DNA from 4 places in the Mesorhizobium sp. B2-1-1 genome. Region 1 is predicted to be linked to each of the others. Evidence: riboswitches for the same ligand, from Rfam matches in the RefSeq annotation. Region 1 holds a riboswitch; each other region holds the start of a gene.
What was found. A riboswitch is a leader RNA that binds a small molecule or an ion and turns the genes downstream of it on or off. The one in region 1 is predicted to bind cobalamin.

Region 1 (5,528 bases):
AACCTTGCGCCGATGGTCGCCGACAATGATTCGGCGCACACCACCGCCTTCACCGTCAGCGTCGATTTCAAGCATGGTACCACGACAGGCATTTCGGCCGACGACCGCACGCTGACCGTGCGCAATCTCGCCAACGGCAATGTCGGCGCCTCCGATTTCGTCCGCCCCGGCCACATCTTCCCGCTCATCGCGCGCGAAGGCGGCGTGCTGATGCGTTCGGGCCATACCGAGGCGGCCGTCGATCTGTGCAAGCTCGCCGGCCTGCCGCCGATCGGCGTGATCTCGGAACTGGTCAATGACGACGGCACCGTCAAGCGCGGCCCGCAGGTCGCGGCTTTTGCCGAGGAGCACGGCCTCAAGCAGGTTTCTGTCGCCGACCTCATTGCTTACCGGCAACGCAAGGAAACGCTGGTCGAACGCGTGGCATGCTCCGAGATCGACACGCTCGGCGGCAAGGCGCAGGTCTTCACTTACACGCTGCCCTGGGATTCCATGCACCATGTCGCCGTCGTCTTCGGCGACATCCGCGACGGAGAAGAGGTGCCTGTGCGTCTGCACTCCGAGGACGTGGTGACGGACGTCTTCGGCACCAGCCACCGGCTGGACGGCATCATGAAGGCGATGGGCGAGCGCAAGCGCGGCGTCATCGTCTATCTGCGCGAGGGCTCGGTCGGCGTCGCCCACCAGGAGCGCAACCGGCCGGCGAGCGGCGACCGCGAGGATCACGAAGAGGCGCGCCGCCGCGAGAATGAATGGCGCGAGATCGGGCTCGGCGCGCAGATCCTGAAGGATCTCGGCATTTCCTCGATCAAGCTGATCGCCTCGCGCGAGCGCCACTATGTCGGCCTCGAAGGTTTTGGCATCCACATCGCCAAGACCGAGATTCTCTAGGTTCGACGGCGGCAATAGCGTCCGATCCGCTGAACCGGACGCGTCATGGTTCATTCCGCGGCAGCGACGGCCGCTTCACACCCATCCAACTCGCATTTGTGAGTGGCAAGACTGCGCTGGCCGAGCAGCACCGTGACCAGCGCGATGCCGCCCGCGACCACCGAGACCCAGAACCCGTTCTGGGCGCCGAACGCATCCACCACCGCGCCGGCGGCGAAAGAGCCCAGCGCCATGCCGATGCCGATTCCCGTTGTCACCCAGGTAATGCCCTCGGTCAGCATCGCTTCCGGCACATGCCGTTCGATCAGGCCGAATGCCGTGATGAAAGTCGGCGAGATCGCCACGCCGCTGATGAAGACGGTCAGCGCCAAAATCGGCACGCTGTCGGCGGTGAGCGGCAAAATCGTGCTGACTGCGATGATGGCGACCGCGACGGTCAGCTGGCGCTGTAGCGGCGTCTTGAGGTTGAGCGCGCCGACCACGATGCCCAACACGAACGATCCCAGCGCATAGACGCCGATCACCAGGCTTGCGGCACCGGCTTGGCCGAACTCCTTGGTGATCGCCACGGTGCTCACTTCCGTCGTCGCGAAGGTCGCGCCGATGAAGATCAGGGTGAAGGTGATGATCTGTACCGGCCGCAGGCGGATTGCCGAGCCAGTCGAACCATGGTCCACCGGCCGCACTTTCGGCTCGGTCGATCGCTGCAGGATGAATGCTATCGAGCCCAAAGCGAGAAACAACGTGCTCGCCAGCATGCCTGCTTCCGGAAACAGCGCCGCACTGAGGCCCACCGACAGCGACGCGCCGGCGATATAGACCAGTTCGTCGGCCGCCGATTCGAAGGCGAAGGCGGTGTTCATCTCCGGCCGGCCGCGAAAAAGCTCGGTCCAGCGCGCGCGCACCATTGCCGGCATGCTGGGCATGGCCGCTGCCAGCAGCGCCGACACGAACATTGTCCATACCGGCCAATCCTGGTTGGCCGACGCAATCAGCAGCAGGAATGCCAGCACGGAGATGATGGTGGTGGGCACGACGATCCATGTCTGGCCGAGGCGGTCGACCAGCCTGGAGATCTGCGGCGCCAGGAAAGCGTTGGCCAGCGCGAATGTCGCCGAGACGGCACCCGCCAGCCAGTATTCGCCACGCGTCTGCGACAGCATCGCCACGATGCCGATCGGCGCCATGGCGATCGGCAGGCGCGCCATGAAGCCTGCAGCGGCAAAGCCCTTGGCGCCAGGGGCTCGAAAGATCTCGGAATAGGGGTTCTGCATGGTCCGTTCCTCGACAAAAGGCGATTCGGAAATTACATACGATGCGTATGAACTAAATAGATCATACGTCGCGTATGTCAATTGGCATACGTGACGTATGTGGATAAGGCCAGAAGAGATGCACAAGCCCCGCAGGGAAATGATCGCCGAAACGCGCGCCAAATTGATTGCCGCGGCCCGGCATGCGTTCGGAACGATCGGTTATGCCGAGGCATCGATGGATGATTTCACCGCATCGGCCGGGCTGACGCGCGGTGCGCTCTATCATCATTTCGGGGACAAGAAGGGGCTTTTGCAGGCGGTTATCGCCGAGATAGACGCCGAGATGGCGGCACGGGTGAATGAGGTTGCAGCGAAAGCACCGACCCGCTGGCAAAGCTTCGTCGACGAATGCACGAGCTACATCGAAATGGCGCTGGAGCCGGAAATCCAGCGCATCATGTTTCGGGACGGTCCGGCCGTGCTGGGGGATCCCGCGCAATGGCCGAACGCCAATGCCTGCGTCGCGTCGATGACCGATCACCTGACGACGCTGCAGGGCGACGGGGTAGTTGTCCCGGGCGTAGACCCCGAGACCGCGGCACGGCTGATCAACGGGGCGAGCAGCCAGGCGGCGCAGCGGATCGCCAATTCGAACGACCCGGAAGCGACATCAAAGACCGTGGTGGCGGCATTCAAGCAACTGCTCGAAGGATTGTTGAGGAATGATGCCGGAGCCGCCTGACGACGGCAGGCCGCCGGCAGCTCTGGGCATGCCGTATCCGCAATCAAATCAAGGGTTTGTCAGACTTTTCGCATGTTGCCGCCTTGAGGCGTGCGATCGTTGATTTGAGCGGAACTTCGCCCTGTCCGCAAAACGTCTCGCTCATGATCAGCTCGGGCAGCGGCAGCCGCCGCCCCCAGCCATGTGTTTCGAGGTCCGGTTTCGGCGCGAACTCCGAGACACGGCCGACACAGAGATAGGCCACCGGCGTCACATGCTCGGGAATCGACAGAAGGCCTTTCAACGCCTGCGCCTCGATAATGCTGACCCAGCCAACGCCGACGCCTTCGGCGCGCGCCGCCAGCCAGAAATTCTGCACCGCGCAGACCGTGCTGTAGAGATCCATCTCGGGATTGTGCCAGCGTCCCAGCGGCGAACCCTGTGAGCGTCGGCGGTCGCAGGTGATACAGATATTGAGCGCGCTTTCGCAGATGCCTTCCAGCTTGAGCTTGCGGTAGAGCGCCCGCCGCTCTTCCTCGATCGCCGGCAATTCCTGCTCGCGCGCCGCGAGGAACAGGTCGCGCACCTGTTCCCGTCGTTCGGTGCCACGAATGACGATGAAATTCCATGGCTGCATGAAGCCGACCGATGGCGCGTGATGGGCGGCAAGCAGCAGCCGCGCCAAGACCTCGTCGTCGACGGCCTCTGATGTAAAATGGCTGCGGACATCGCGCCGCGTGAACATGGCGCGGTAGACCGCATCGCGCGCCATCTGGTCGAATCCGTCACCCACGGGGATGGTCATATTGTCCGGCATCGCTTGTCCCCTTGCGATTGCAATCAACTGCCGTCCGCCTGACCATGCGGATGACGATGCCTGCCAGGCCGGTCTTCTGGCTCGGGATCAACCCTCATCCGGCGCCTTCCCGTCCTCGACAGTGGCATTTACCGGCGCGGTCCCCCTTACAGCGTTGGGCACGCCACGGTATCAAACCGTGTTCCCGATTCTCCCGCTCGCGGCGGGCACCAGGCAGTGGCCGGGACTTTACGACGAAGCCCCTGCGCCGCCAATCCCCGCGGCGACGCGAATGGACGCAGGCGCGATTTTCCCCAGCCATCAGGCCGCAACGCATGGCCATCGCCGCGCCGGGGCACTAGATAGGGGGCATGGCCACTCGTCTCTACACCCATCCGATCTTCCTTGAGCACATCACGCCGCCCGGCCATCCGGAGCGGCCGGACCGCTTGCGCGCCATCGAGCGCGTGCTCGACGACGAGGCTTTTGCCGCGCTCGACCGCCTCGAGGCGCCGGAAGGCGACGAGGCCACCATTCTCTACGCGCATCCCGAGGATTTCGTCGAGCGGGTACGCGCCGCCATTCCCGAGACGGGCATCGCCCGCATCGATGCCGACACAACGGCCAGCCCGAAGAGCTGGCAGGCGGCGATCACCGCGATCGGAGCCGCCAACGCCGCCGTCGACGACGTCTTTGCCGGCAGGGCAGACAACGTTTTCGTCGCCGCCCGGCCGCCCGGCCATCATGCCGAGAAAGCGACCGCGATGGGCTTCTGCCTGTTCAACACGGCGGCCATCGCCGCACGTTATGCACAGCACAAACACGATATCGAACGTGTCGCCATCGTCGACTGGGACGTGCATCACGGCAACGGCACGCAGGATATTTTCTGGGACGATCCGTCCGTGCTTTATTGCTCGACGCACCAGATGCCGCTCTACCCGGGCACCGGAGCAAAGAACGAAACCGGCGCCGGCAACATCGTCAACGCGCCGCTTGCGCCGCAGACCGGCAGCGAGGCGTTCCGCGATGCCTTCCTGTCGCGCGTGCTGCCCTCGCTCGACAATTTTGCACCCAACCTGATCATCATTTCGGCCGGCTTCGATGCGCATCATCGCGACCCGCTGGCCGAGATCAACCTGACCGAGGATGATTTCGACTGGGCGACCGGCCAACTCATGCAGCGCGCGGCGCGCCACAGCGGCAACCGGCTCGTCAGCCTGCTCGAGGGCGGCTACGATCTGCAAGGATTGGCATTTTCGGTCGCCGCCCATGTCGGGCGACTGATGAAAGGATGAATGATGGCTGGTGAAACCAACGAAGACGTCAAGGCGATGAGCTTCGAACAGGCTCTCGACGCGCTGGAGAAGATCGTCGATGATCTGGAGCGTGGCGATGTGCCGCTCGACCAGTCGATCAGGATCTACGAGCGCGGCGAGGCGCTGAAGGTGCATTGCGACCGGCTGCTCAAGGCGGCCGAGGACAAGGTGGAGAAGATCAGGCTGTCCCGCGACGGCAAGCCGGTCGGGACGGAGCCGCTGGACGCGGATTGAGGCACGCAGCCGTCTCTCTGGTTTTTGACACGATCATGATTGAGGATAGAACGCGTCCCGATTGAAACGGCTCCAGGACAAGAGGAGATACGGAAGCGATGTGCAGAAACATCAAGACCCTGTTCAATTTTGATCCGCCGGCGACCAACGACGAGGTGCGCGATGCAGCCCTTCAATTCGTTCGCAAGCTGAGCGGAACGACGCGGCCTTCGAAGCAGAACCAGCACGCATTCGACCATGCCGTCGAGGCCATCGCGGCGTCGGCGCGCGAGCTTCTCGATTCGCTTGAAACCAACCAGCATCCGCGCAAT
Region 2 (5,528 bases), 1.5 Mb from region 1:
CCTCGCCCGAGAGCTTCTTGACCTTGCAGGTTCCGCACAGGCCGAATTCGCACGCGGCGGGGATTCTGACTCCCGAGGCGCGCGCCGTCTGCAGCACCGTCTGGCCGGCGACGCATGCGGCATCGACATCCGAAATCGAGAACCGGATCGGCGTCGCGGCTTCGACAGGAATGGCTGCGCCGTCTCCGGTCGGCGAGGCGAACGGCGCCGGGATTTCCTCCACCAGCGGCGCTGCAAAGCTCTCCTGATGGTATCTCGCCATGTCGAAGCCGGCGGCTTCGAGCATGCCGCGCACGGCACGCATGAAGGGGTCGGGGCCGCAGCAGAAGATTTCGCGCTCTCGGAAATCGGGCGCCAAAAGCGGCAGCCGGATGGCGTCGATGCGGCCCATATGGCCGAACCAGCCTTCCCGGCTCGACCGCTCCTCGATCATGAAACCGAGCGACAGGCCGGGCATGCGGCTGCCGAGCAATTCCAGCTCCTTGCGGAAGATGATCTCTTCGGGGCGGCGGGCGCAGTTGACGAAGCCGACATCGGTCCATGGCGCGCAGTCGTTCAGCCAGCGCAGCATCGACATCATCGGCGTCACGCCGGAGCCGGCCGAGATGAACAGATATTTGGCCGCCGGGTGGCTGTGCAGCGAAAAGTCTCCGGCCGGCCCATACGCCTTGACGTGCGAACCAGGCCTCAAATGGTCGAACATCCAGCGTGTGCCGGTGCTGCCGGCCTGCGCCTTCACCGTCACCGCGATCGAGAATGGCCGTGAAGGCGAAGACGACAGCGTGTAGGTGCGCATCAGCAACCCATCCGCTGTCGGCAGTTCCAGCGTCACGAACTGGCCCGGCTTGTAGCGGAACCAGGTCTGGTTGTCGGAGCGGAAGGTGAAGGTCTTTACATCAGGCGCCTCGTCGCTCACGCCGATCACTTCCAGCACCTGGAGCCTGTCGTTCCAGGGCGCCATCTGATCGAGATGGCGATAGAGGCCGAGATCCGTCATCGCATTCATCCCTTACCTCTCAAGCAACGCTGCGCAGGGCCGGCCGGCCGTCTTCGGCGAGACGCGGACCGATGAAACGCGCGTACCAGTCGACGAACTGGATGACGCCGCCTTCGTGCAGTTCGGAATAGGGGCCGGGTTCATAGGCCGGCGACAGGATGCCGAAGGCGTTTTCCTCGACGATGCGACGATCCTGGCCGTTGGTCTCGGTCCAGACATGGGTGAGTTCGGCAAGGTCGTAGTCGACGCCCTCGACCGCGTCCTTGTGAACCAGCCATTTGGTCGTCACCGCGGTCTCGGTGGCGCTGATCGGCAGCACGCGGAACGTGACGGCGTGGTCGCCAAGGATGTGGTTCCAGGTCGTCGGATAGTGATAGAGCAGCAAGGAGCCGATGCGGTCGGTGGCAACGCCGTCGGACAGGTTCTTCTTGACCGCGCGTTTTCCCGTCATCGTATAACTGACGGCATCGCGCAGCAGCGGCGCGCGGGTGGCACGGTACTGTCCGGCCGGGTCGATGCGGAACCTGCTCGGCAGGCCGGCCGCCTCGCACTTGGCCCAGTGCGACAGCATCTCCGGGTCGCTGTCGGCGTCTTGCACGCCAGTCACGGTCGGCGCCTCCGGGAAGGTCTTGCAGAGCTCCGGATGGTTGCCGGCGCAATGATAGCATTCGCGGTTGTTTTCCCAGACCAGCTTCCAATTGCCCTTCTCGACGATGGTGCTCTCGAAGGCGACCTTTGCTTCGCGCAGCCGATGCGGCAGCAAATAGGGTTCGATCATCGTCCGCATCGGCGCGAAATCCGCCGGCTCGTCGGCGAGGCAAATGAAGATGTAGCCGCCGACGCTTTCGCAGGCGACCGGCTTCAGGCCGAACTGGCTCTTGTCGAAACCCTCGGCCATCTGCCTGGCGAACAGCAGCCTGCCGTCCAGTTCATAGGTCCACTGATGGTAGGGGCAGACGAGCTTCGCCGCCGTGCCCTTGTCTGTGTTGCAGACGCGGCTGCCGCGATGGCGGCAAGAATTGTGGAAGGCGTTGATGTTGCCCTTCTGGTCGCGCACCAGCACCACAGGATAGTCGCCGATCTGCACGGTGATGAAGCTGCCGGGCCGGGGCAGTTCGCAATCATGGCCGATGAACAGCCAGTCGCGGTACCAGATCAGCTCCATGTCGAGCTTGAAGTAGTCGGGATCGGTATAGAAGGGCTGCTCGAGCGAGAAGCCGTCCCTGCGGCCTTGCAGCCGTTTCAGCATGTCGTTGCGCGCATCCATGTCCTGTCCTCGCATTGAAGTCCTGTCCTCGCATCGAAGGACTGAACGGAGGGGAGAGAGGAAGGATCAAGCCGCGCGCCGGCTTGCGCCGGACATGCACCATCCGCCTCTTGACCGCCCGCCGCGATCAGTCGAGTCCAACATCTCGGGCTGGTTTCCGGGCTCTGGAGCTGTCCTTGCGGACTGTCGCGACACCTTCCCAGGCCTTTGCCCAGTGGTCTCCCGTTGCGACCTGAACTCCACCACCGTTGCGGGGGCAGCGCCGGATTCTGACCGGCTTCCCAATTCTCCGCCTCGTCGTCACGCGGCGGCACCTGAGATGGCAGGATCTAACCATGATCGCCGGCTTGTCGTCGGCATGAAAACGACATCGCATCCATGCCGCGCGACACGCACTGAAAACGGTGCGGCCGCCGTTGCAGGGGCAGAAAGCCTCAGGTCGCCGCCTCGGATTCCGTCTCGTGGCGGAGGCAAAAAAGGTTAACGGTTTCGAAAAGTGACTATTAGCGCCCTCTAAAATCGAACCGAACGGTTCGTTTCTGTTGACGATGCGTGCAGGACGGTGTGAACACTGGGCCTTCGACACAGTTGGTGATCGCGCCGTCTGTTAGAATAACTATTTGATAACAAATGGAAAAAACGAATGTAGAAGGCCCTGGCACAATTTCAAGTGGTGGAAACTTGGTCCACACGGAAAAACTTCGTGATTGGAAATGGCGGTATGGCTTTCCCACATCGGGGCTGTCCGAACGACGCGATTTCCTCCCGAGACACGCCGCTAGACGGACGGAAAAATACTGGAGTATCAAAAAATGAAAAAGATCATTCTCACTGCCGCCGCCCTTCTGGCTGTTTCCGGCAGCGCCTTCGCTAGTAGCGACCATTATGGTTCGAATGCCCCTGCGGCCACCGCCGTCGACAGCTCGTACACCGCTTCGACCAAGAAGTCGGAACCGGCTGCCCAGACGCCTGTCCAGGGTGCCGATCGCAACCTCTTCGGCAACAACTAACAGCCGATCTCCAGTTGACGGCGGGCCTTCCGCCGTCCTGGCGAAATTTGAGAATTCAGGAGACTTGAAATGAAGAAGATCGTTCTTGCTGCCGCCGCCGTCCTGGCCGTGTCGGGCAGCGCTTTCGCCGGCAGCGACAACTATGGCTCCAATGGCGCCAACCAACCTGCTGTCACCTCGGTCGACAACGCGCACACGGCTTCGGTCCAGAAGTCGGCGCCGTCTGCCCAAGCGCCTGTTCAGGGTGCCGATCGCAACCTCTTCGGCAACAACTAACAGCTGATCTCCAGTTGACGGCGGGCCTTCCGCCGTCCTGGCGAAATTCGAAAATTCAGGAGACTTGAAATGAAGAAGATCATCCTTGCTGCCGCCGCCGTTCTGGTGGTGTCGGGCAGCGCTTTCGCCGGCAGCGACAACTATGGCTCCAATGGCGCCAATCAGCCCGCGGCCACTTCGACGGACAGCTCATACACCGCTTCGACCAAGACGTCGGCTCCGGCTGCCCAGGCACCTGTTCAGGGTGCCGACCGTAACCTCTTCGGCAACAACTAACAGCCGATCCTGCAGCAGATGGCGGGCAAGCCCGCCTCTGCGGTGGAATTTGAGAATTCAGGAGACTTGAAATGAAAAAGATCATCCTTGCTGCCGCCGCCGTCCTGGCCGTTTCGGGCAGCGCTTTCGCCAGCAGCGACAACTATGGCTCCAATGGCGCCAATCAGCCTGCCGTCACCTCGGTCGACAATGCGCACACGGCTTCGATCCGCGACAGCGGCTCGCCCGTCTACAAGCTGCTCAATTCGTCGGGCGATGTACACAAGTCCGCCCCTCAGGGCAGTGACCGGAATCTCTTCGGCCACTAACAGCCGAAGCTGACACCAAACACGAGCGGCGGGCTTTGCCCGCCGCTCCTGTTTTTGCGTGACCGGCAATTAATTCATGGCCTGCTCTCAGGCCGCTTTCGCTTCCGTCTCGTGCAGCGCGAAGGATCGTCCATCCGCGTCGAAGATATGAAGGTCTCCGGCGTCGGCGCTCAGCCGCAGTGTCGCCCCGCGCTTGACCTCGACATTGCCCGGCAGCTTGGTCACCAGCGGCAGGTCGGCGCGGCCGATGTCGACATAGACGAGTTGCACCTCGCCGAGCTGCTCGACATAATCCACCGTTCCTTCGAACAGATAGTCCGTGCCGCCGGCGATCGTCAGGTCCTCCGGCCGCACGCCGAAGCTCACCGACGCGCCCTTGGCCGAGGCCGGCGTCGCGATCGGCACCGTAGCCTTGCGGCCGCCGACATGACTGATGGCGGTCGGATTGCCCGATTTGTCGATGGTCGCCGGCAGGATGTTCATGGCCGGCGAGCCGATGAACTGAGCAACGAACAGATTGCCGGGTTTCTTGTAGAGTTCCATCGGCGTGCCGACCTGCTCGATATGGCCCTCCTTCAGCACCACGATGCGGTCGGCCAGCGTCATCGCCTCGACCTGGTCGTGGGTGACATAGATCATGGTGGTGTTGGGCATCGATTCCTTGAGCTTGGCGATCTCGATGCGGGTGGCGACGCGCAGCGCGGCGTCGAGGTTCGACAGCGGTTCGTCGAACAGGAACACCTTCGGGTTGCGCACGATGGCGCGGCCGATGGCCACGCGCTGGCGCTGGCCGCCCGACATCGCCTTGGGGAGGCGGTCGAGATAGTTGGTCAGCTGCAGGATCTCTGCCGCCTGGCGCACGCGCTTGTCTATCTCGGCCTTGCTTTCCTTCCCGATCTTCATCGAGAACGCCATGTTGTCGTAGACCGTCATATGCGGATAGAGCGCGTAGGACTGGAACACCATGGCGATGCCGCGTTTCGACGGCGGCACGTCGTTGACCACCTCGCCGGCTATTCTGAGCTCGCCCGAGGTGATCTCCTCGAGCCCTGCTATCGAGCGCAGCAATGTCGACTTGCCGCAACCCGACGGCCCGACGAAGACGATGAACTCGCCCGATTTGATGTCGAGGTCGATGCCGTGCAGAATGTTGAGATTGCCGTATGATTTCTTCACTTGCCTCAGCGTGACATCGGCCATGTTTCCCTCCAGTGGTCCCTAGAATTCAGTCGATGCGCCCGAACCAGGCGCCGTAGCCGCCGAGGCGGATGGAGCCGGAGCTCTGTTGTCCCGAAAATCCGTGTCCGGGCAAAGGTTGCAGCGATCGACCGCCAAGGTCAACCTCCGCTGGCCCGGATCCCAGGTTGAAGACGCAGACGATCTGCTCGTTGCCC
Region 3 (5,528 bases), 1.5 Mb from region 1:
GCTTTTGTTCATGGCGATTTTCTGGGGCAAGGCCGGCAAGCGCTTCGGCGGCCGCAGGACCATGACTTTTGCCTATTTCGCCATGTCGGTGGTGCTGCTGGCGGCGGGTGCCGTCGGCGAAAGCGCGCCGCTCGTCACCGGCGCCTTCCTGCTGTGCGGCGCCTTCTTCACCATCGCGCTCGACGCGCTGGGCTCGACCGCCTTCATGCGCTCGGTCCGCTCTTATGAGCGGGCGCAGATGGCTGCGGTCTACCGCACTTATCTCGACTTTTCCGAACTGACGCCGCCGCTGGTCTACTCGGTGGTGCTGGCCTTTTTCGGACTGGGCTCGGTTTTCGTCACGCTCGGCCTGCTTGCGGCGGTCTGCGGTTATGTCACCTGGCGGTATCTGCCGAAGTCGCTGTGAAGCTTACGGCACAAGCGCAGCATGTCGTTCGCGTACCCAATCGTGGAAGCGGTGGAGGTCGTACTCCTCCGGCATCAGCACGCCGGCCTTATGGCGCATGGAGCGCAGCCCTTTCTGGTTGACCTCGCAGATCGCGGCATCCTCCTCCAGCACCTGGGTGCCGAATCCGACGATGTTGTCGATGTCGGTGGCGGCGAGCGCGTCGGGCGCGAACAGCCATTCGGCGGTCAATTCGGTCTGCTCGGGGCCAAGCGGCACCAGCCGTACGGACCTGACATAGTCGACGTGGCCGACGATGAACATCGAGGGCAGGCTGGTGGCGTAGGTCTGGCCGGCGGCGCGCTCGGCCGGCGTCAGGCCCGAAAAGACCGGCCCATGCGCCTGGCCGTCACGTGACCATGTTTCGGCACCCGCCCGCAGCCCGCCGGAAAATTCCGGCGCGTCATTGTCGGCATGGCGGGTCCATTCGGGGTCGTCATGCCGGCCCATCAGGCCGCGGCCGTAGATCGGCACCAGCCGCGACAGGTCCTTGTGGACGCCGGGGCAATGCAGGCATTCGTTGAAGTTTTCCCAGAAGATCTTCCAGTTGCAGTTCATCACCTTGCGCAGCACATGGCCCGATACCAGCGATTCCAGCGGCCAGTTGCCGAGATCGCCGGAGGCCGGGTCGAAGGATGAGTGCGCCGAGCCGGCGGCATCTTCCGCGAGATTGACGAAGACGAAGCCGCGCCAGACCGACAGCGCGACGCGATAGAGCGGATGGTCCGCCTTGTCGAAACCTTCGGGCAGCGTTTTCGATGGCACGCGCACGAGCTCGCCGCGCAGCGAATAGGACCATGCGTGGTAGGGGCAGGTGATCAGCCGCGCCCTCAGCCGCCCCTCGCGTTCCTGGCAAAGCTGCGAGCCGCGATGCCGGCAGGTGTTGTGGAAGGCGCGCAGTTCGCCGGTATCGTCACGCAGCACGACGATCTCCTGGCTGCCGACACGGAAGGTGCGGAAAGCCAGCGGTTGGGCGAGATCAGCTTCACGGCAGACGAGCAGCCAGTTCCTGTACCAGATGGCGTCGAGGTCGCGCTGGTAGGCCGCCGCATCCCAATAGGCCGAGGACGGCAATGTCGGCTCGGCCCGGGTGAGGCCGTTATAGGGGGCGTGCTGGCTCTGGACGGGCTGCATGGCTGGCCTCCTGTGAGGATGGCAGCCGACACCCGGCCACGGAAATTGTCAATTGCAGCGGAGCAAGCGGCCGGACGGCGCTAAAGCGCTTGTCGCCGTCGGAATTTGGTTTGCCGGATGCGGCGATTTTCCCTATAGTCACCTTCGTCGTCGGTTCCGATTGGAGCCAAGAGGGAATGCGGTGCGGGCAGATTTGTTGCCCAATGCCGTGGCTGCCCCCGCAACTGTGTGCGGTAGTCCTCTCCATATGCCACTGAAGATTTTCTTCGGGAAGGTGGGGAAGGGCGCTGATCCGCGAGCCAGGAGACCTGCCGGCGACAGGAAACTGACTTCGATGCCCTCGGGTGGAGGGTGAAAGGACAAGACATGAATACCGCTTCCGTCTCCCTCGGCGCCTCCATCTCCTCGCAGTCGCGCCTCCTGCAGCTCGCGCTCGCGGCGCTGCTCGGCGTTTTCGTCGTAGGCTTTGTCGGTTTCTCGCATATCGACGCGGTCCACAATGCCGCGCACGACTATCGCCACTCGATGGCGTTTCCCTGCCACTGATAGGGATTTGACATCATGAACCTGTTTCGCAACGTCGTGTTCATCGCGGCGATCGCAGGGCTCGTGGCAGGTGTCGTTCTCGCCTGCATGCAGGCCTATGCCACCGTGCCGTTGATCCTGAAGGCGGAAGTCTACGAACAGGCCGGCGGCGGCCACCACCACGACCATACCGCACCGGCCCCGACCGACAACAACGCCATGAACTCTGCCGCCCCGGCGGGCAATGCCATGAGCTCCGCCGCGCCGGCAGCCGCTGAAGCTGTTCCGGCTGAAGAGGAAGGCTGGGCGCCGGCCGACGGCTTCGAGCGCTTCGCCTTCAGCGTGCTTGCCAACATCGTCACCGGCATCGGCTTCGCGCTGGTCCTGGTCGCGGTTTCGGAATTCGCCGGCGGCATCGGCAACTGGCGCCAGGGCGTGTTCTGGGGACTGGCCGGCTTTGCCGTGTTCACGCTGGCGCCGGGCCTCGGCCTGCCGCCGGAACTGCCGGCCATGCCTGCCGCCGAGCTTCTGCCACGCCAGATCTGGTGGACGGCGACGGTGGCGGCGACGGCGATCGGCCTTGCCCTGATCGCCTTCCCCAAATCACTGCCGCTGGCGATTCTGGGCGTGGTGTTGATCGTCGCGCCGCATATTGTCGGCGCGCCGCAGCCGGACAGTTTCGAGACGCCGATTCCGGAAGGCCTGCACCATCAGTTCGTGGTGGCGGTAACCGTAACCAACCTGGTGTTCTGGCTCGTGCTCGGCGCTGTCGTCGGCGTGGTGCGCGGACGCTTCACCGGCAGCGCGACGAGCCTGCGCGACAGCTTTGCCTGATCGCGGAAGACTGACCTTCATCATCGGCGGTGCGCGCTCCGGCAAGAGCGCGCACGCCGAAACGCTGATGACGGCCTTGCCTTCGCCATGGACCTACATCGCCACGGCGCAAGCCTATGACGACGAGATGCGGCAGCGCATCGCGTTGCACCGGTCGCGGCGCGGCGAGGGCTGGACGACCATCGATGCACCGCTTGGCCTTGTCGGTGCACTCGAGGCCCTACCGGAGGACCAGCCGGTCCTTGTCGACTGCCTGACGCTCTGGCTGACCAATCACATGCTGGCCGATCATGATGTAGAGGCCGAATGTCGGCGGCTGGCTGACATGCTGTCGCGGCCGCGCGGACCCTGGTTCGTGGTATCCAACGAGGTCGGGCAAGGCATCGTGCCCGACAATGCGCTGGGGCGCCGGTTCCGCGACGCCGCCGGCCGGCTCAACCAGCAGGTCGCGGCGATTGCCGAGACCGTGCTTTTGATGGTGGCGGGGCTGCCGCTCAAGGTGAAGTGACATGACCGACATCGACGAAAAGGACGAAGAGCGCCACCGCGCCAAGATGGCCAAGCGCAAGGCGGTCCAAGACGCCGAGGTGGCGAGCAAGACGGTCGAAAAGGGGCTGCTGATCGTCAACACCGGCCCGGGCAAAGGCAAGACCACGGCTGCCTTTGGCCTGGCGCTGCGGATGCTCGGCTACGGCAAGCGCGTCGGCGTCGTCCAGTTCATCAAGGGCAAATGGCATACGGGTGAGAAGGAGGCCTTCGCCGCCTTCGGCGACCGCGTCGTCTGGCACGCGATGGGCGAGGGGTTCACCTGGGAGACACAGGATCTGAAGCGCGACATCGCGGCGGCCGAGGCCGCCTGGGCCAAGGCGCTGGAGCTGATGGCCGATCCGTCGATCAGTCTCGTCGTGCTCGACGAACTCAACATCGCGCTGCGCTACGAGTATCTCGATCTGGACAAGGTGGTTGCCGCGCTGAAAGCGCGCCGCGAGGGCCTGCATGTCGTCGTCACCGGTCGCAACGCCAAGCCGGCGCTGGTCGAGGCGGCCGACCTGGTGACCGAGATGGGGCTGACCAAACACCATTTCGCGGCGGGCGTGAAGGCGCAGCAGGGGGTGGAGTTTTGAGAGCTGTTGTCCCCTTTTGTGGATGAGCATTCAAGTCGGGTCGCCAAACGCTTCCAGCAGGGCTCACTTCCTTTCCCTCCGGAGGGAGGAAAGGTGGCGCTGCGAAGCAGCGACGGATTGGGGGAAGGCGGTGATCGAACGCGCGGTCCGCAGACAGGCAGGCGCAACCCGGCGGGTGCGAGAACCGCGACTGCCGAGCTCGTCGACCCCCACTCCGTCTCGGCTTCGCCGAGCCACCTCTCCCCCGATCGACGGGGGAGAGGAAAGGCGCGAACCTGTTGCAGCCCGGCTCCCTTCCTCCCCTTCGGGAGAGAACTCACGGGGGGTGAGATCATGCCAGAATGACGATCGCCGAAACCACGCCGAACAGCGCGATCAACAGGCAGTCGGCGACACGATAAAGTTTCAGCGCCCGCCTTATGTCGATGCTGTCGGCTTCGCGCCGGCCGCCTTCGCCCATGAACGCGTCGTCGACCGTTACGCCGCCATAGCTGCGCGGCCCGGCGAGGGCCAGGCCGAGCCCGCCCGCCATCGCCGCCTCCGGCCAGCCGGCATTGGGCGAGCGGTGCTTTTTCGCGTCGCGCCGCACCGCCTGCCATGCGGCTTTCGCGTCGGCGCCTTTCACCAGGAAAGCCGCCAACGTGATGAGCAACGCCGTCAGCCGCGACGCCGGCAGGTTGATCCAATCGTCGAAGCGTGCGGCTGCCCTGCCGAATGCTTCGTGGCGCGGCGTGCGATGGCCGATCATCGAATCGGCGGTGTTGGCGGCCTTGTAGGCGGCGCCGCCGGCGAGGCCGCCGACGCCCGTCCAGAAGGCGGGGGCAACGATGCCGTCGGAAAAATTCTCGGCCAGGCTCTCGATCGCCGCGCGGCAGACGCCGGCCCTGTCGAGGGTTTCGGGATCGCGGCCGACGATGCGCGAGACGGCGGCGCGGCCCATGTCGAGGCCGCCCGAGTCGAGCGCATCGGCGACGGCCTCGACATGCTCATAAAGGCTCCGCTGCGACAGGAACGATGTTGCCAGAAGGGCGGTGATGAACAGTCCCAGGGGAATGAACCAGAGCAGGATCTGCACGCACAGGCCAATTAGCGCCGGCACCAGCACGATGACCAGAAGCGCCTGGACACCACGTTGGCGACGCAGTGCGTCGGGATCAGTGGCGCGGTTGAGCCTGCGATCGAGAAAGGATATCAGCCAGCCAAACCACGTCACGGGATGGCCGATGGCGCGAAACAGCCAGTCGGGGTAGCCCAGCGCGGATTCGATGGCCAATGACAGGAAAGCGATCAGGACTGACATGAAGCTTCTTGAAGGAGCGGTGGACCATGGTGGAAGTCTCGGCCGGGCAAGGGCGCTTTTCCCCAACGCCCCCCAGCCTTTCGTCGACCTCTCGACCGGAATCAATCCGCACTCCTACCCGCTTTTCGAGCTGCCCGCCACCTCGCTGTCGCGATTGCCGGAAGCG
Region 4 (5,528 bases), 1.5 Mb from region 1:
CCAAGTCGTCCGGGTTGGCGATCGAGGGGATGTCGACGATGAACGTATCGAAGTCGTCGTGCTCGTGGTCGAAAGCGCCGTCATGATGGGACTTGCGGTTCTCGATGTCGTCCTCGACGGCGAGGCCTAGCCCGAGCAGCACGGACGGATCAACCTTGCCGTGAGCCGTCGGCACGACCTTCACGGCGCGGGCGGAGTGTTCGCCAATGATGGCGTTGGCGCGAGCCGAACCTGCGGCATCCATCAGGTCGCTCTTCGACAGGATGATGAGGTCGGCGCAGGCGATCTGGTCCTCGAACACCTCCTCGACGGGGTCGTCGTGGTCCAGTGTCTGGTCCTGCGCGCGTTGCGCCTGCAGGGCGTCCATGTCGTTGGCGACGCGCCCCTCGGCCAATGCCGGACCGTCGACCACGGCGATCACGCCGTCGACTGTCACCCGGCTCTTCACCGTCGGCCACTGGAAGGCCTGGACCAGCGGCTTGGGCAGAGCCAAACCCGAGGTTTCGATCAGGATGTGGTCGACCTTCGGCGTCAGCGACAGGATCTGGTCGAGCGCCGGGACGAAATCGTCGGCGACGGTGCAGCAGATGCAGCCATTGGCCAGTTCGACGATGTTTTCCTCCGGGCAGGTGTCGATGCCGCAGCCCTTGAGGATCTCGCCGTCAATGCCGATGTCGCCGAATTCGTTGACGATGATGGCGATACGCTTGCCGCCCGCGTTTTCCAGGAGATGGCGGACCAGCGTGGTCTTGCCGGCACCCAGGAAGCCGGTGACGACGGTACAGGGGACGCGGGAGAGAGTGGCGGCGGAAACTGCGGCGGTCATGATCAGTCCTTCAGCATGTCGAGGGGAGGAATGCGGGCGACGAGGCCGCGCTTGAGGGAATCCGGGCGACCACGCCACGGAATGAGGCCGTCGGTCGAAGCGGCGAAGAGTTTCGCGCCGGTGACGAGATCGGCGCCGCTGGCGATGTTCAGGTCGCCGAAGACATAACTCCAGCAGCCGTCACGAAGAATCGCGGCACTGAGGCGGCGCTTGCAGTTGCCGAGGCATTCGACGGTGCGGACGCGGACATTGTCGGCCGTTGCGGCTTGGCGCGTATCTTGAGCCAAAACTTCCCCGGCGCGGGGATGGGCATCGGAACCGGTCTCGTCGCGGCAGGAAGCGCAGACGATGACAGTGACGCCGGCCAAGGCGTCGCTATCGCCAGACAAGTCGCTATCGCAAGACAAAATGTCCGCTGTTTCAGCCGGGAAACTGCTGTCGCGTTCCAAATCGGGCTCCTTGCCCGGAAAACCCGCCGGGCGATCGGATTCTTATGTCTCAGACGGCAGGTCTCCTGGCTCGCGGGTCATCGCCTTCGTGCCGCCTTCCCGGGACCGTCCCAGTGGTTTTCGGCCTTGGCTCGTCGCTTACAGTTGCGGGGACAGCCGCGGATTTGAAATCGAGATTTCGCACCGCATTCCCTCTTGGCTCCTCCCTTTGCCGAGAGGAGACCGTCTGGATGGGATTTAGGCTCTTGCAGGCGGCGGTGTCAACGCGCGTCTACGACACGGCAATGTCGGCGAGCGGTTGCCCAAGGTCGCCGGCGGGCGTAACCTCGATCCGTTCGAGGCCGAGCCAGCGCTGCATCTGCGTCAATTCCTGGAAGAGTTGCGCGGCGGTTTCAGGCGGCGCGCTGGGCTCGGCATAGGCCGCGTGGACGCGTAGCACGCTGGCCGGCCGGTCGGCCTTGAGGTCGACGCGCGCCACGATCCTATCGCCGAGCAGGAACGGCAGGACGTAATAGCCGTATTGCCGCTTTTCGGCAGGGGTGTAGATTTCTATGCGGTAGTGGAAATCGAACAGCCGCTCCGTGCGCGAGCGCTCGAAAACGACCGGATCGAACGGCGCCAGCAAGGCGCGGGCCTCGATTTTTCGTGGAATACGGGCCTCCTTATGGAGGTAAGCCGGTTTGTTCCAGCCCTCGACACGCATCGGCACCAGCTCGCCTGTTTCAACCAGCTCCTCCAGCCGGCCCTTCATGTCGGCCGGCGACAGGCGGAAATAGTCGCGCAGGTCGCTTGCTGTCGCGACGCCATGAGCGCGGGCGGATATCCGCAGCAATTCCCGATGCGCATCCTCGGCAGACGGCACCGGCAGATCGAGGATCGCCTGCGGCAGTACGCGCTCGGGCAAATCATAGAAGCGTTCGAAGCCACGGCGGTGCGCGGTGGTGATGCGTCCTGCCCAGAACAGCCATTCGAAGGCATGCTTGGCGTGGCTCCAGCCCCACCAGCCGCCGGATCCTTTCTGGCCTTCGAGCGCGGAGGCGGCGATCGGGCCGCGCTCCGCGACCTCGCGGTAGATCTCTTCTATATAGGCGGCGTGCTCGCGGCCCCATTTGGCCAGGCCCAGATACATTTCATCGCCACGCTCGGCGCGCTGCATGCGCCAACGCATCAACGGATAGGTCTCGACCGGCAGGAAGGAAGCCTCGTGCGCCCAGTATTCGAAAACCGTGCGCTTGCGCGTGACGGCGGCGTTGTCGAGCAAGGCGAACGGGTAGGGACCAAGGCGCGAATAGAGCGGCATGTAATGAGCGCGCACCACCGCGCTGACGGAATCGATCTGCAGCAGGCCGGTACGCGAGAGCACGCGGGCGAAGTGGCGTCGGTCGGGCGTGCCGGCGGGGCGGGGATCAGTGAACCCTTGGGCGGCGAGCGCGATACGCCGGGCCGTGGCAAGCGAGATCTTTTCCTTCATTCGGATGCGACTCTGATGGCTTGTTGAGCGTCGTTCGGACAGTTGATTCCGGCCATGCTAGCAGGGTTTTGGCGGCAACTCTGTCAGGAGAGAAAAGTGGAGTAAAAAGCGAAGGAAATCAAACAGGAGCGGATCGGACCAGTTTCTTCCCTTATGCCGTCCAGGCCAGTGTTTTGAACAAGGTTTGACTTGCTTCGCCGGAAGCGCTGCGCTAACCCTCGCCGCGTTGCAGCAAAGGCCCCTTAAAACGGTTCAGCGGTTAAACTGTCACGCTTCCGCAATAGGGTCTGGTGCTGTAATCAAAATGGATTGGCGCCAACGGAAAGCCGCAGCATGAACGCACTTCTCAGTTCGTACCTGCCCATCGTCCTGTTTATCGCAGTGGCGGCGGCTGTCGGCGTCGCGCTTATCGTGGCGCCGTTCCTGGTGGCCTATCGCAATCCCGACCCGGAAAAGCTTTCCGCCTACGAATGCGGGTTCAACTCGTTCGATGACGCCCGTATGAAGTTCGACATCCGCTTCTACCTGGTGTCGATCCTGTTCATCATCTTCGACCTGGAAGTGGCCTTCCTGTTTCCGTGGGCGGTGTCGTTCTCGAAAATCGGCATGCTCGGTTTCTGGTCGATGATGGTGTTTTTGGCGGTGCTGACCATCGGCTTTGCCTATGAATGGAAAAAAGGAGCGCTCGAATGGGATTGAGCGACAGTTCCGGCACGCTCGTCGCGCCGAAGCCCAAGGGTCTGATCGATCCCAATACCGGCAGGCCGGTTGGGTCCGATGATCCGTTCTTCCTCGAAATCAACAACGAACTCGCCGACAAGGGCTTTCTCGTCACCTCGACCGAGGCGCTGATCACCTGGGCGCGCAGCGGCTCGCTGATGTTCATGACCTTCGGCCTCGCCTGCTGCGCCGTCGAGATGATCCACACCTCGATGCCGCGCTACGATTCGGAGCGGTTCGGTGTTGCTCCTCGCGCGTCTCCGCGCCAGTCCGACATCATGATCGTTGCCGGCACGCTGACCAACAAGATGGCCCCGGCGCTGCGCAAGGTCTACGACCAGATGCCGGAGCCGCGCTACGTCATCTCGATGGGCTCCTGCGCCAATGGCGGCGGCTATTACCACTATTCCTATTCGGTGGTGCGCGGCTGCGACCGCATCGTGCCGGTCGACATCTATGTGCCCGGCTGTCCGCCGAGCGCCGAAGCGCTGCTCTATGGCATTCTTCTGCTCCAGAAGAAGATCCGCCGCACCGGCACGATCGAACGGTAAATCCATGGCCGCATCCCTGAGCGAACTGTCGACCTATCTCGGCGAAAAATTGATTGGCCGCGTCAATGAAGCAGTGTTCGCCTATGGCGAACTCACCATCCATGTCGAACCGCGCGATCTGATCGAAGTGGTGACTTTCCTGCGCGACGATCCGCGCTGCCAATTCATCTCGGTCATCGATGTCTGCGGCGCCGATTATCCGTCACGGGCCAAGCGCTTCGACGTCGTCTATCACCTGTTGTCGCCGAAGCAGAACGTGCGTATCCGCATCAAGGTGCAGGCCGACGAGGAGACGATGGTGCCGTCGATCACCGGCGTCTATCCCGGCGCCGACTGGTTCGAGCGCGAGACCTACGATCTCTATGGCGTGCTGTTTTCGGGTCACCCCGATCTGCGGCGCATTCTCACCGATTACGGTTTCGACGGTCACCCGCTGCGCAAGGATTTCCCGCTGACCGGCTTCGTCGAGGTGCGTTACGACGACGAAGCCAAGCGCGTCATCTACGAGCCGGTGGAACTGAAGCAGGAATTCCGCAATTTCGATTTTCTGTCCCCATGGGAAGGCACCGATTACGTGCTGCCAGGGGATGAGAAGGCAAAGCAGTAATGGCCGAAACTTCCGTCCGCAATTTTAACATCAACTTCGGACCGCAACACCCTGCCGCGCATGGTGTTTTGAGATTGGTTCTGGAGTTGGACGGCGAAGTGGTCGATCGTGTCGATCCGCATATCGGGCTCTTGCATCGCGGCACCGAAAAGCTGATCGAGCACAAAACCTACCTGCAGGCAGTGCCTTATCTCGACCGGCTCGACTATTGCGCGCCGATGAACCAGGAGCATGCCTTCGCACTGGCGGCCGAGCGCCTGCTCGGCATCGAGGTGCCGAAGCGCGGTCAGCTGATCCGCGTGCTCTACTGCGAGATCGGCCGCATCATGTCGCACATCCTCAATGTGACGACGCAGGCGCTGGACGTCGGCGCGCTGACGCCGCCTCTGTGGGGCTTCGTCGAGCGCGAAAAGCTGATGGTGTTCTATGAGCGCGCCTCGGGTTCGCGCATGCATGCCGCCTATTTCCGTCCGGGCGGCGTCCACCAGGACCTGCCGCAGAAGCTGCTCGAGGACATCGGCAAGTGGATCGATCCGTTCCTGAAGTCGATCGACGACCTCGATCAGTTGCTGACCGGCAATCGCATCTTCAAGCAGCGCAATGTCGATATCGGCACGGTTTCGCTGGCCGACGCCTGGGCCTGGGGCTTTTCCGGCGTCATGGTGCGTGGCTCGGGCGCTGCCTGGGACCTGCGCAGATCGCAGCCCTATGAATGCTATTCGGAGCTCGATTTCGATATTCCGATCGGCAAGAACGGCGACTGTTTCGACCGCTACCTCGTGCGCATGGAAGAGATGCGCCAGTCGGCGAAGATCATGCGCCAGTGCATCGATCTCCTGCTCGGCAAGGAAAGCGCCGGGCCGGTGTCGAACCTCGACGGCAAGGTCGTGCCGCCAAAGCGCCA

Region 2: it holds a riboswitch for cobalamin, as region 1 does, so the genes downstream of both, FJ972_RS01655 (aromatic ring-hydroxylating oxygenase subunit alpha) here and bluB (5,6-dimethylbenzimidazole synthase) in region 1, are expected to answer to the same signal.
Region 3: it holds a riboswitch for cobalamin, as region 1 does, so the genes downstream of both, FJ972_RS15340 (CbtB domain-containing protein) here and bluB (5,6-dimethylbenzimidazole synthase) in region 1, are expected to answer to the same signal.
Region 4: it holds a riboswitch for cobalamin, as region 1 does, so the genes downstream of both, FJ972_RS15175 (DUF1636 family protein) here and bluB (5,6-dimethylbenzimidazole synthase) in region 1, are expected to answer to the same signal.

What each region holds. Positions count from the first base shown of each region.
Region 1 covers NZ_CP083954.1:4,620,331-4,625,858, reverse strand. The annotation lists gene ribB (3,4-dihydroxy-2-butanone-4-phosphate synthase) at 1-891, shown strand, start outside; gene FJ972_RS22755 (MFS transporter) at 942-2,165, opposite strand; gene FJ972_RS22750 (TetR/AcrR family transcriptional regulator) at 2,284-2,889, shown strand; gene bluB (5,6-dimethylbenzimidazole synthase) at 2,933-3,685, opposite strand; cobalamin riboswitch at 3,734-3,914, opposite strand; gene FJ972_RS22740 (histone deacetylase family protein) at 4,036-4,962, shown strand; gene FJ972_RS22735 (exodeoxyribonuclease VII small subunit) at 4,966-5,217, shown strand; gene FJ972_RS22730 (DUF2277 domain-containing protein) at 5,316-5,528, shown strand, end outside.
Region 2 covers NZ_CP083954.1:357,476-363,003, reverse strand. The annotation lists gene FJ972_RS01660 (hybrid-cluster NAD(P)-dependent oxidoreductase) at 1-997, opposite strand, end outside; gene FJ972_RS01655 (aromatic ring-hydroxylating oxygenase subunit alpha) at 1,017-2,264, opposite strand; cobalamin riboswitch at 2,395-2,597, opposite strand; gene FJ972_RS01650 (DUF680 domain-containing protein) at 3,077-3,274, shown strand; gene FJ972_RS01645 (DUF680 domain-containing protein) at 3,344-3,550, shown strand; gene FJ972_RS01640 (DUF680 domain-containing protein) at 3,620-3,826, shown strand; gene FJ972_RS01635 (DUF680 domain-containing protein) at 3,898-4,134, shown strand; gene FJ972_RS01630 (ABC transporter ATP-binding protein) at 4,222-5,334, opposite strand; gene FJ972_RS01625 (alpha-glucosidase) at 5,360-5,528, opposite strand, start outside.
Region 3 covers NZ_CP083954.1:3,129,980-3,135,507, forward strand. The annotation lists gene FJ972_RS15330 (MFS transporter) at 1-406, shown strand, start outside; gene FJ972_RS15335 (aromatic ring-hydroxylating oxygenase subunit alpha) at 410-1,579, opposite strand; cobalamin riboswitch at 1,714-1,910, shown strand; gene FJ972_RS15340 (CbtB domain-containing protein) at 1,946-2,125, shown strand; gene FJ972_RS15345 (CbtA family protein) at 2,141-2,938, shown strand; gene cobU (bifunctional adenosylcobinamide kinase/adenosylcobinamide-phosphate guanylyltransferase) at 2,931-3,446, shown strand; gene cobO (cob(I)yrinic acid a,c-diamide adenosyltransferase) at 3,448-4,062, shown strand; gene cbiB (adenosylcobinamide-phosphate synthase CbiB) at 4,394-5,362, opposite strand; gene cobD (threonine-phosphate decarboxylase CobD) at 5,361-5,528, shown strand, end outside.
Region 4 covers NZ_CP083954.1:3,095,766-3,101,293, forward strand. The annotation lists gene cobW (cobalamin biosynthesis protein CobW) at 1-826, opposite strand, end outside; gene FJ972_RS15175 (DUF1636 family protein) at 829-1,275, opposite strand; cobalamin riboswitch at 1,313-1,517, opposite strand; gene FJ972_RS15180 (winged helix-turn-helix domain-containing protein) at 1,547-2,746, opposite strand; gene FJ972_RS15185 (NADH-quinone oxidoreductase subunit A) at 3,080-3,445, shown strand; gene FJ972_RS15190 (NuoB/complex I 20 kDa subunit family protein) at 3,436-4,017, shown strand; gene FJ972_RS15195 (NADH-quinone oxidoreductase subunit C) at 4,022-4,624, shown strand; gene FJ972_RS15200 (NADH-quinone oxidoreductase subunit D) at 4,624-5,528, shown strand, end outside.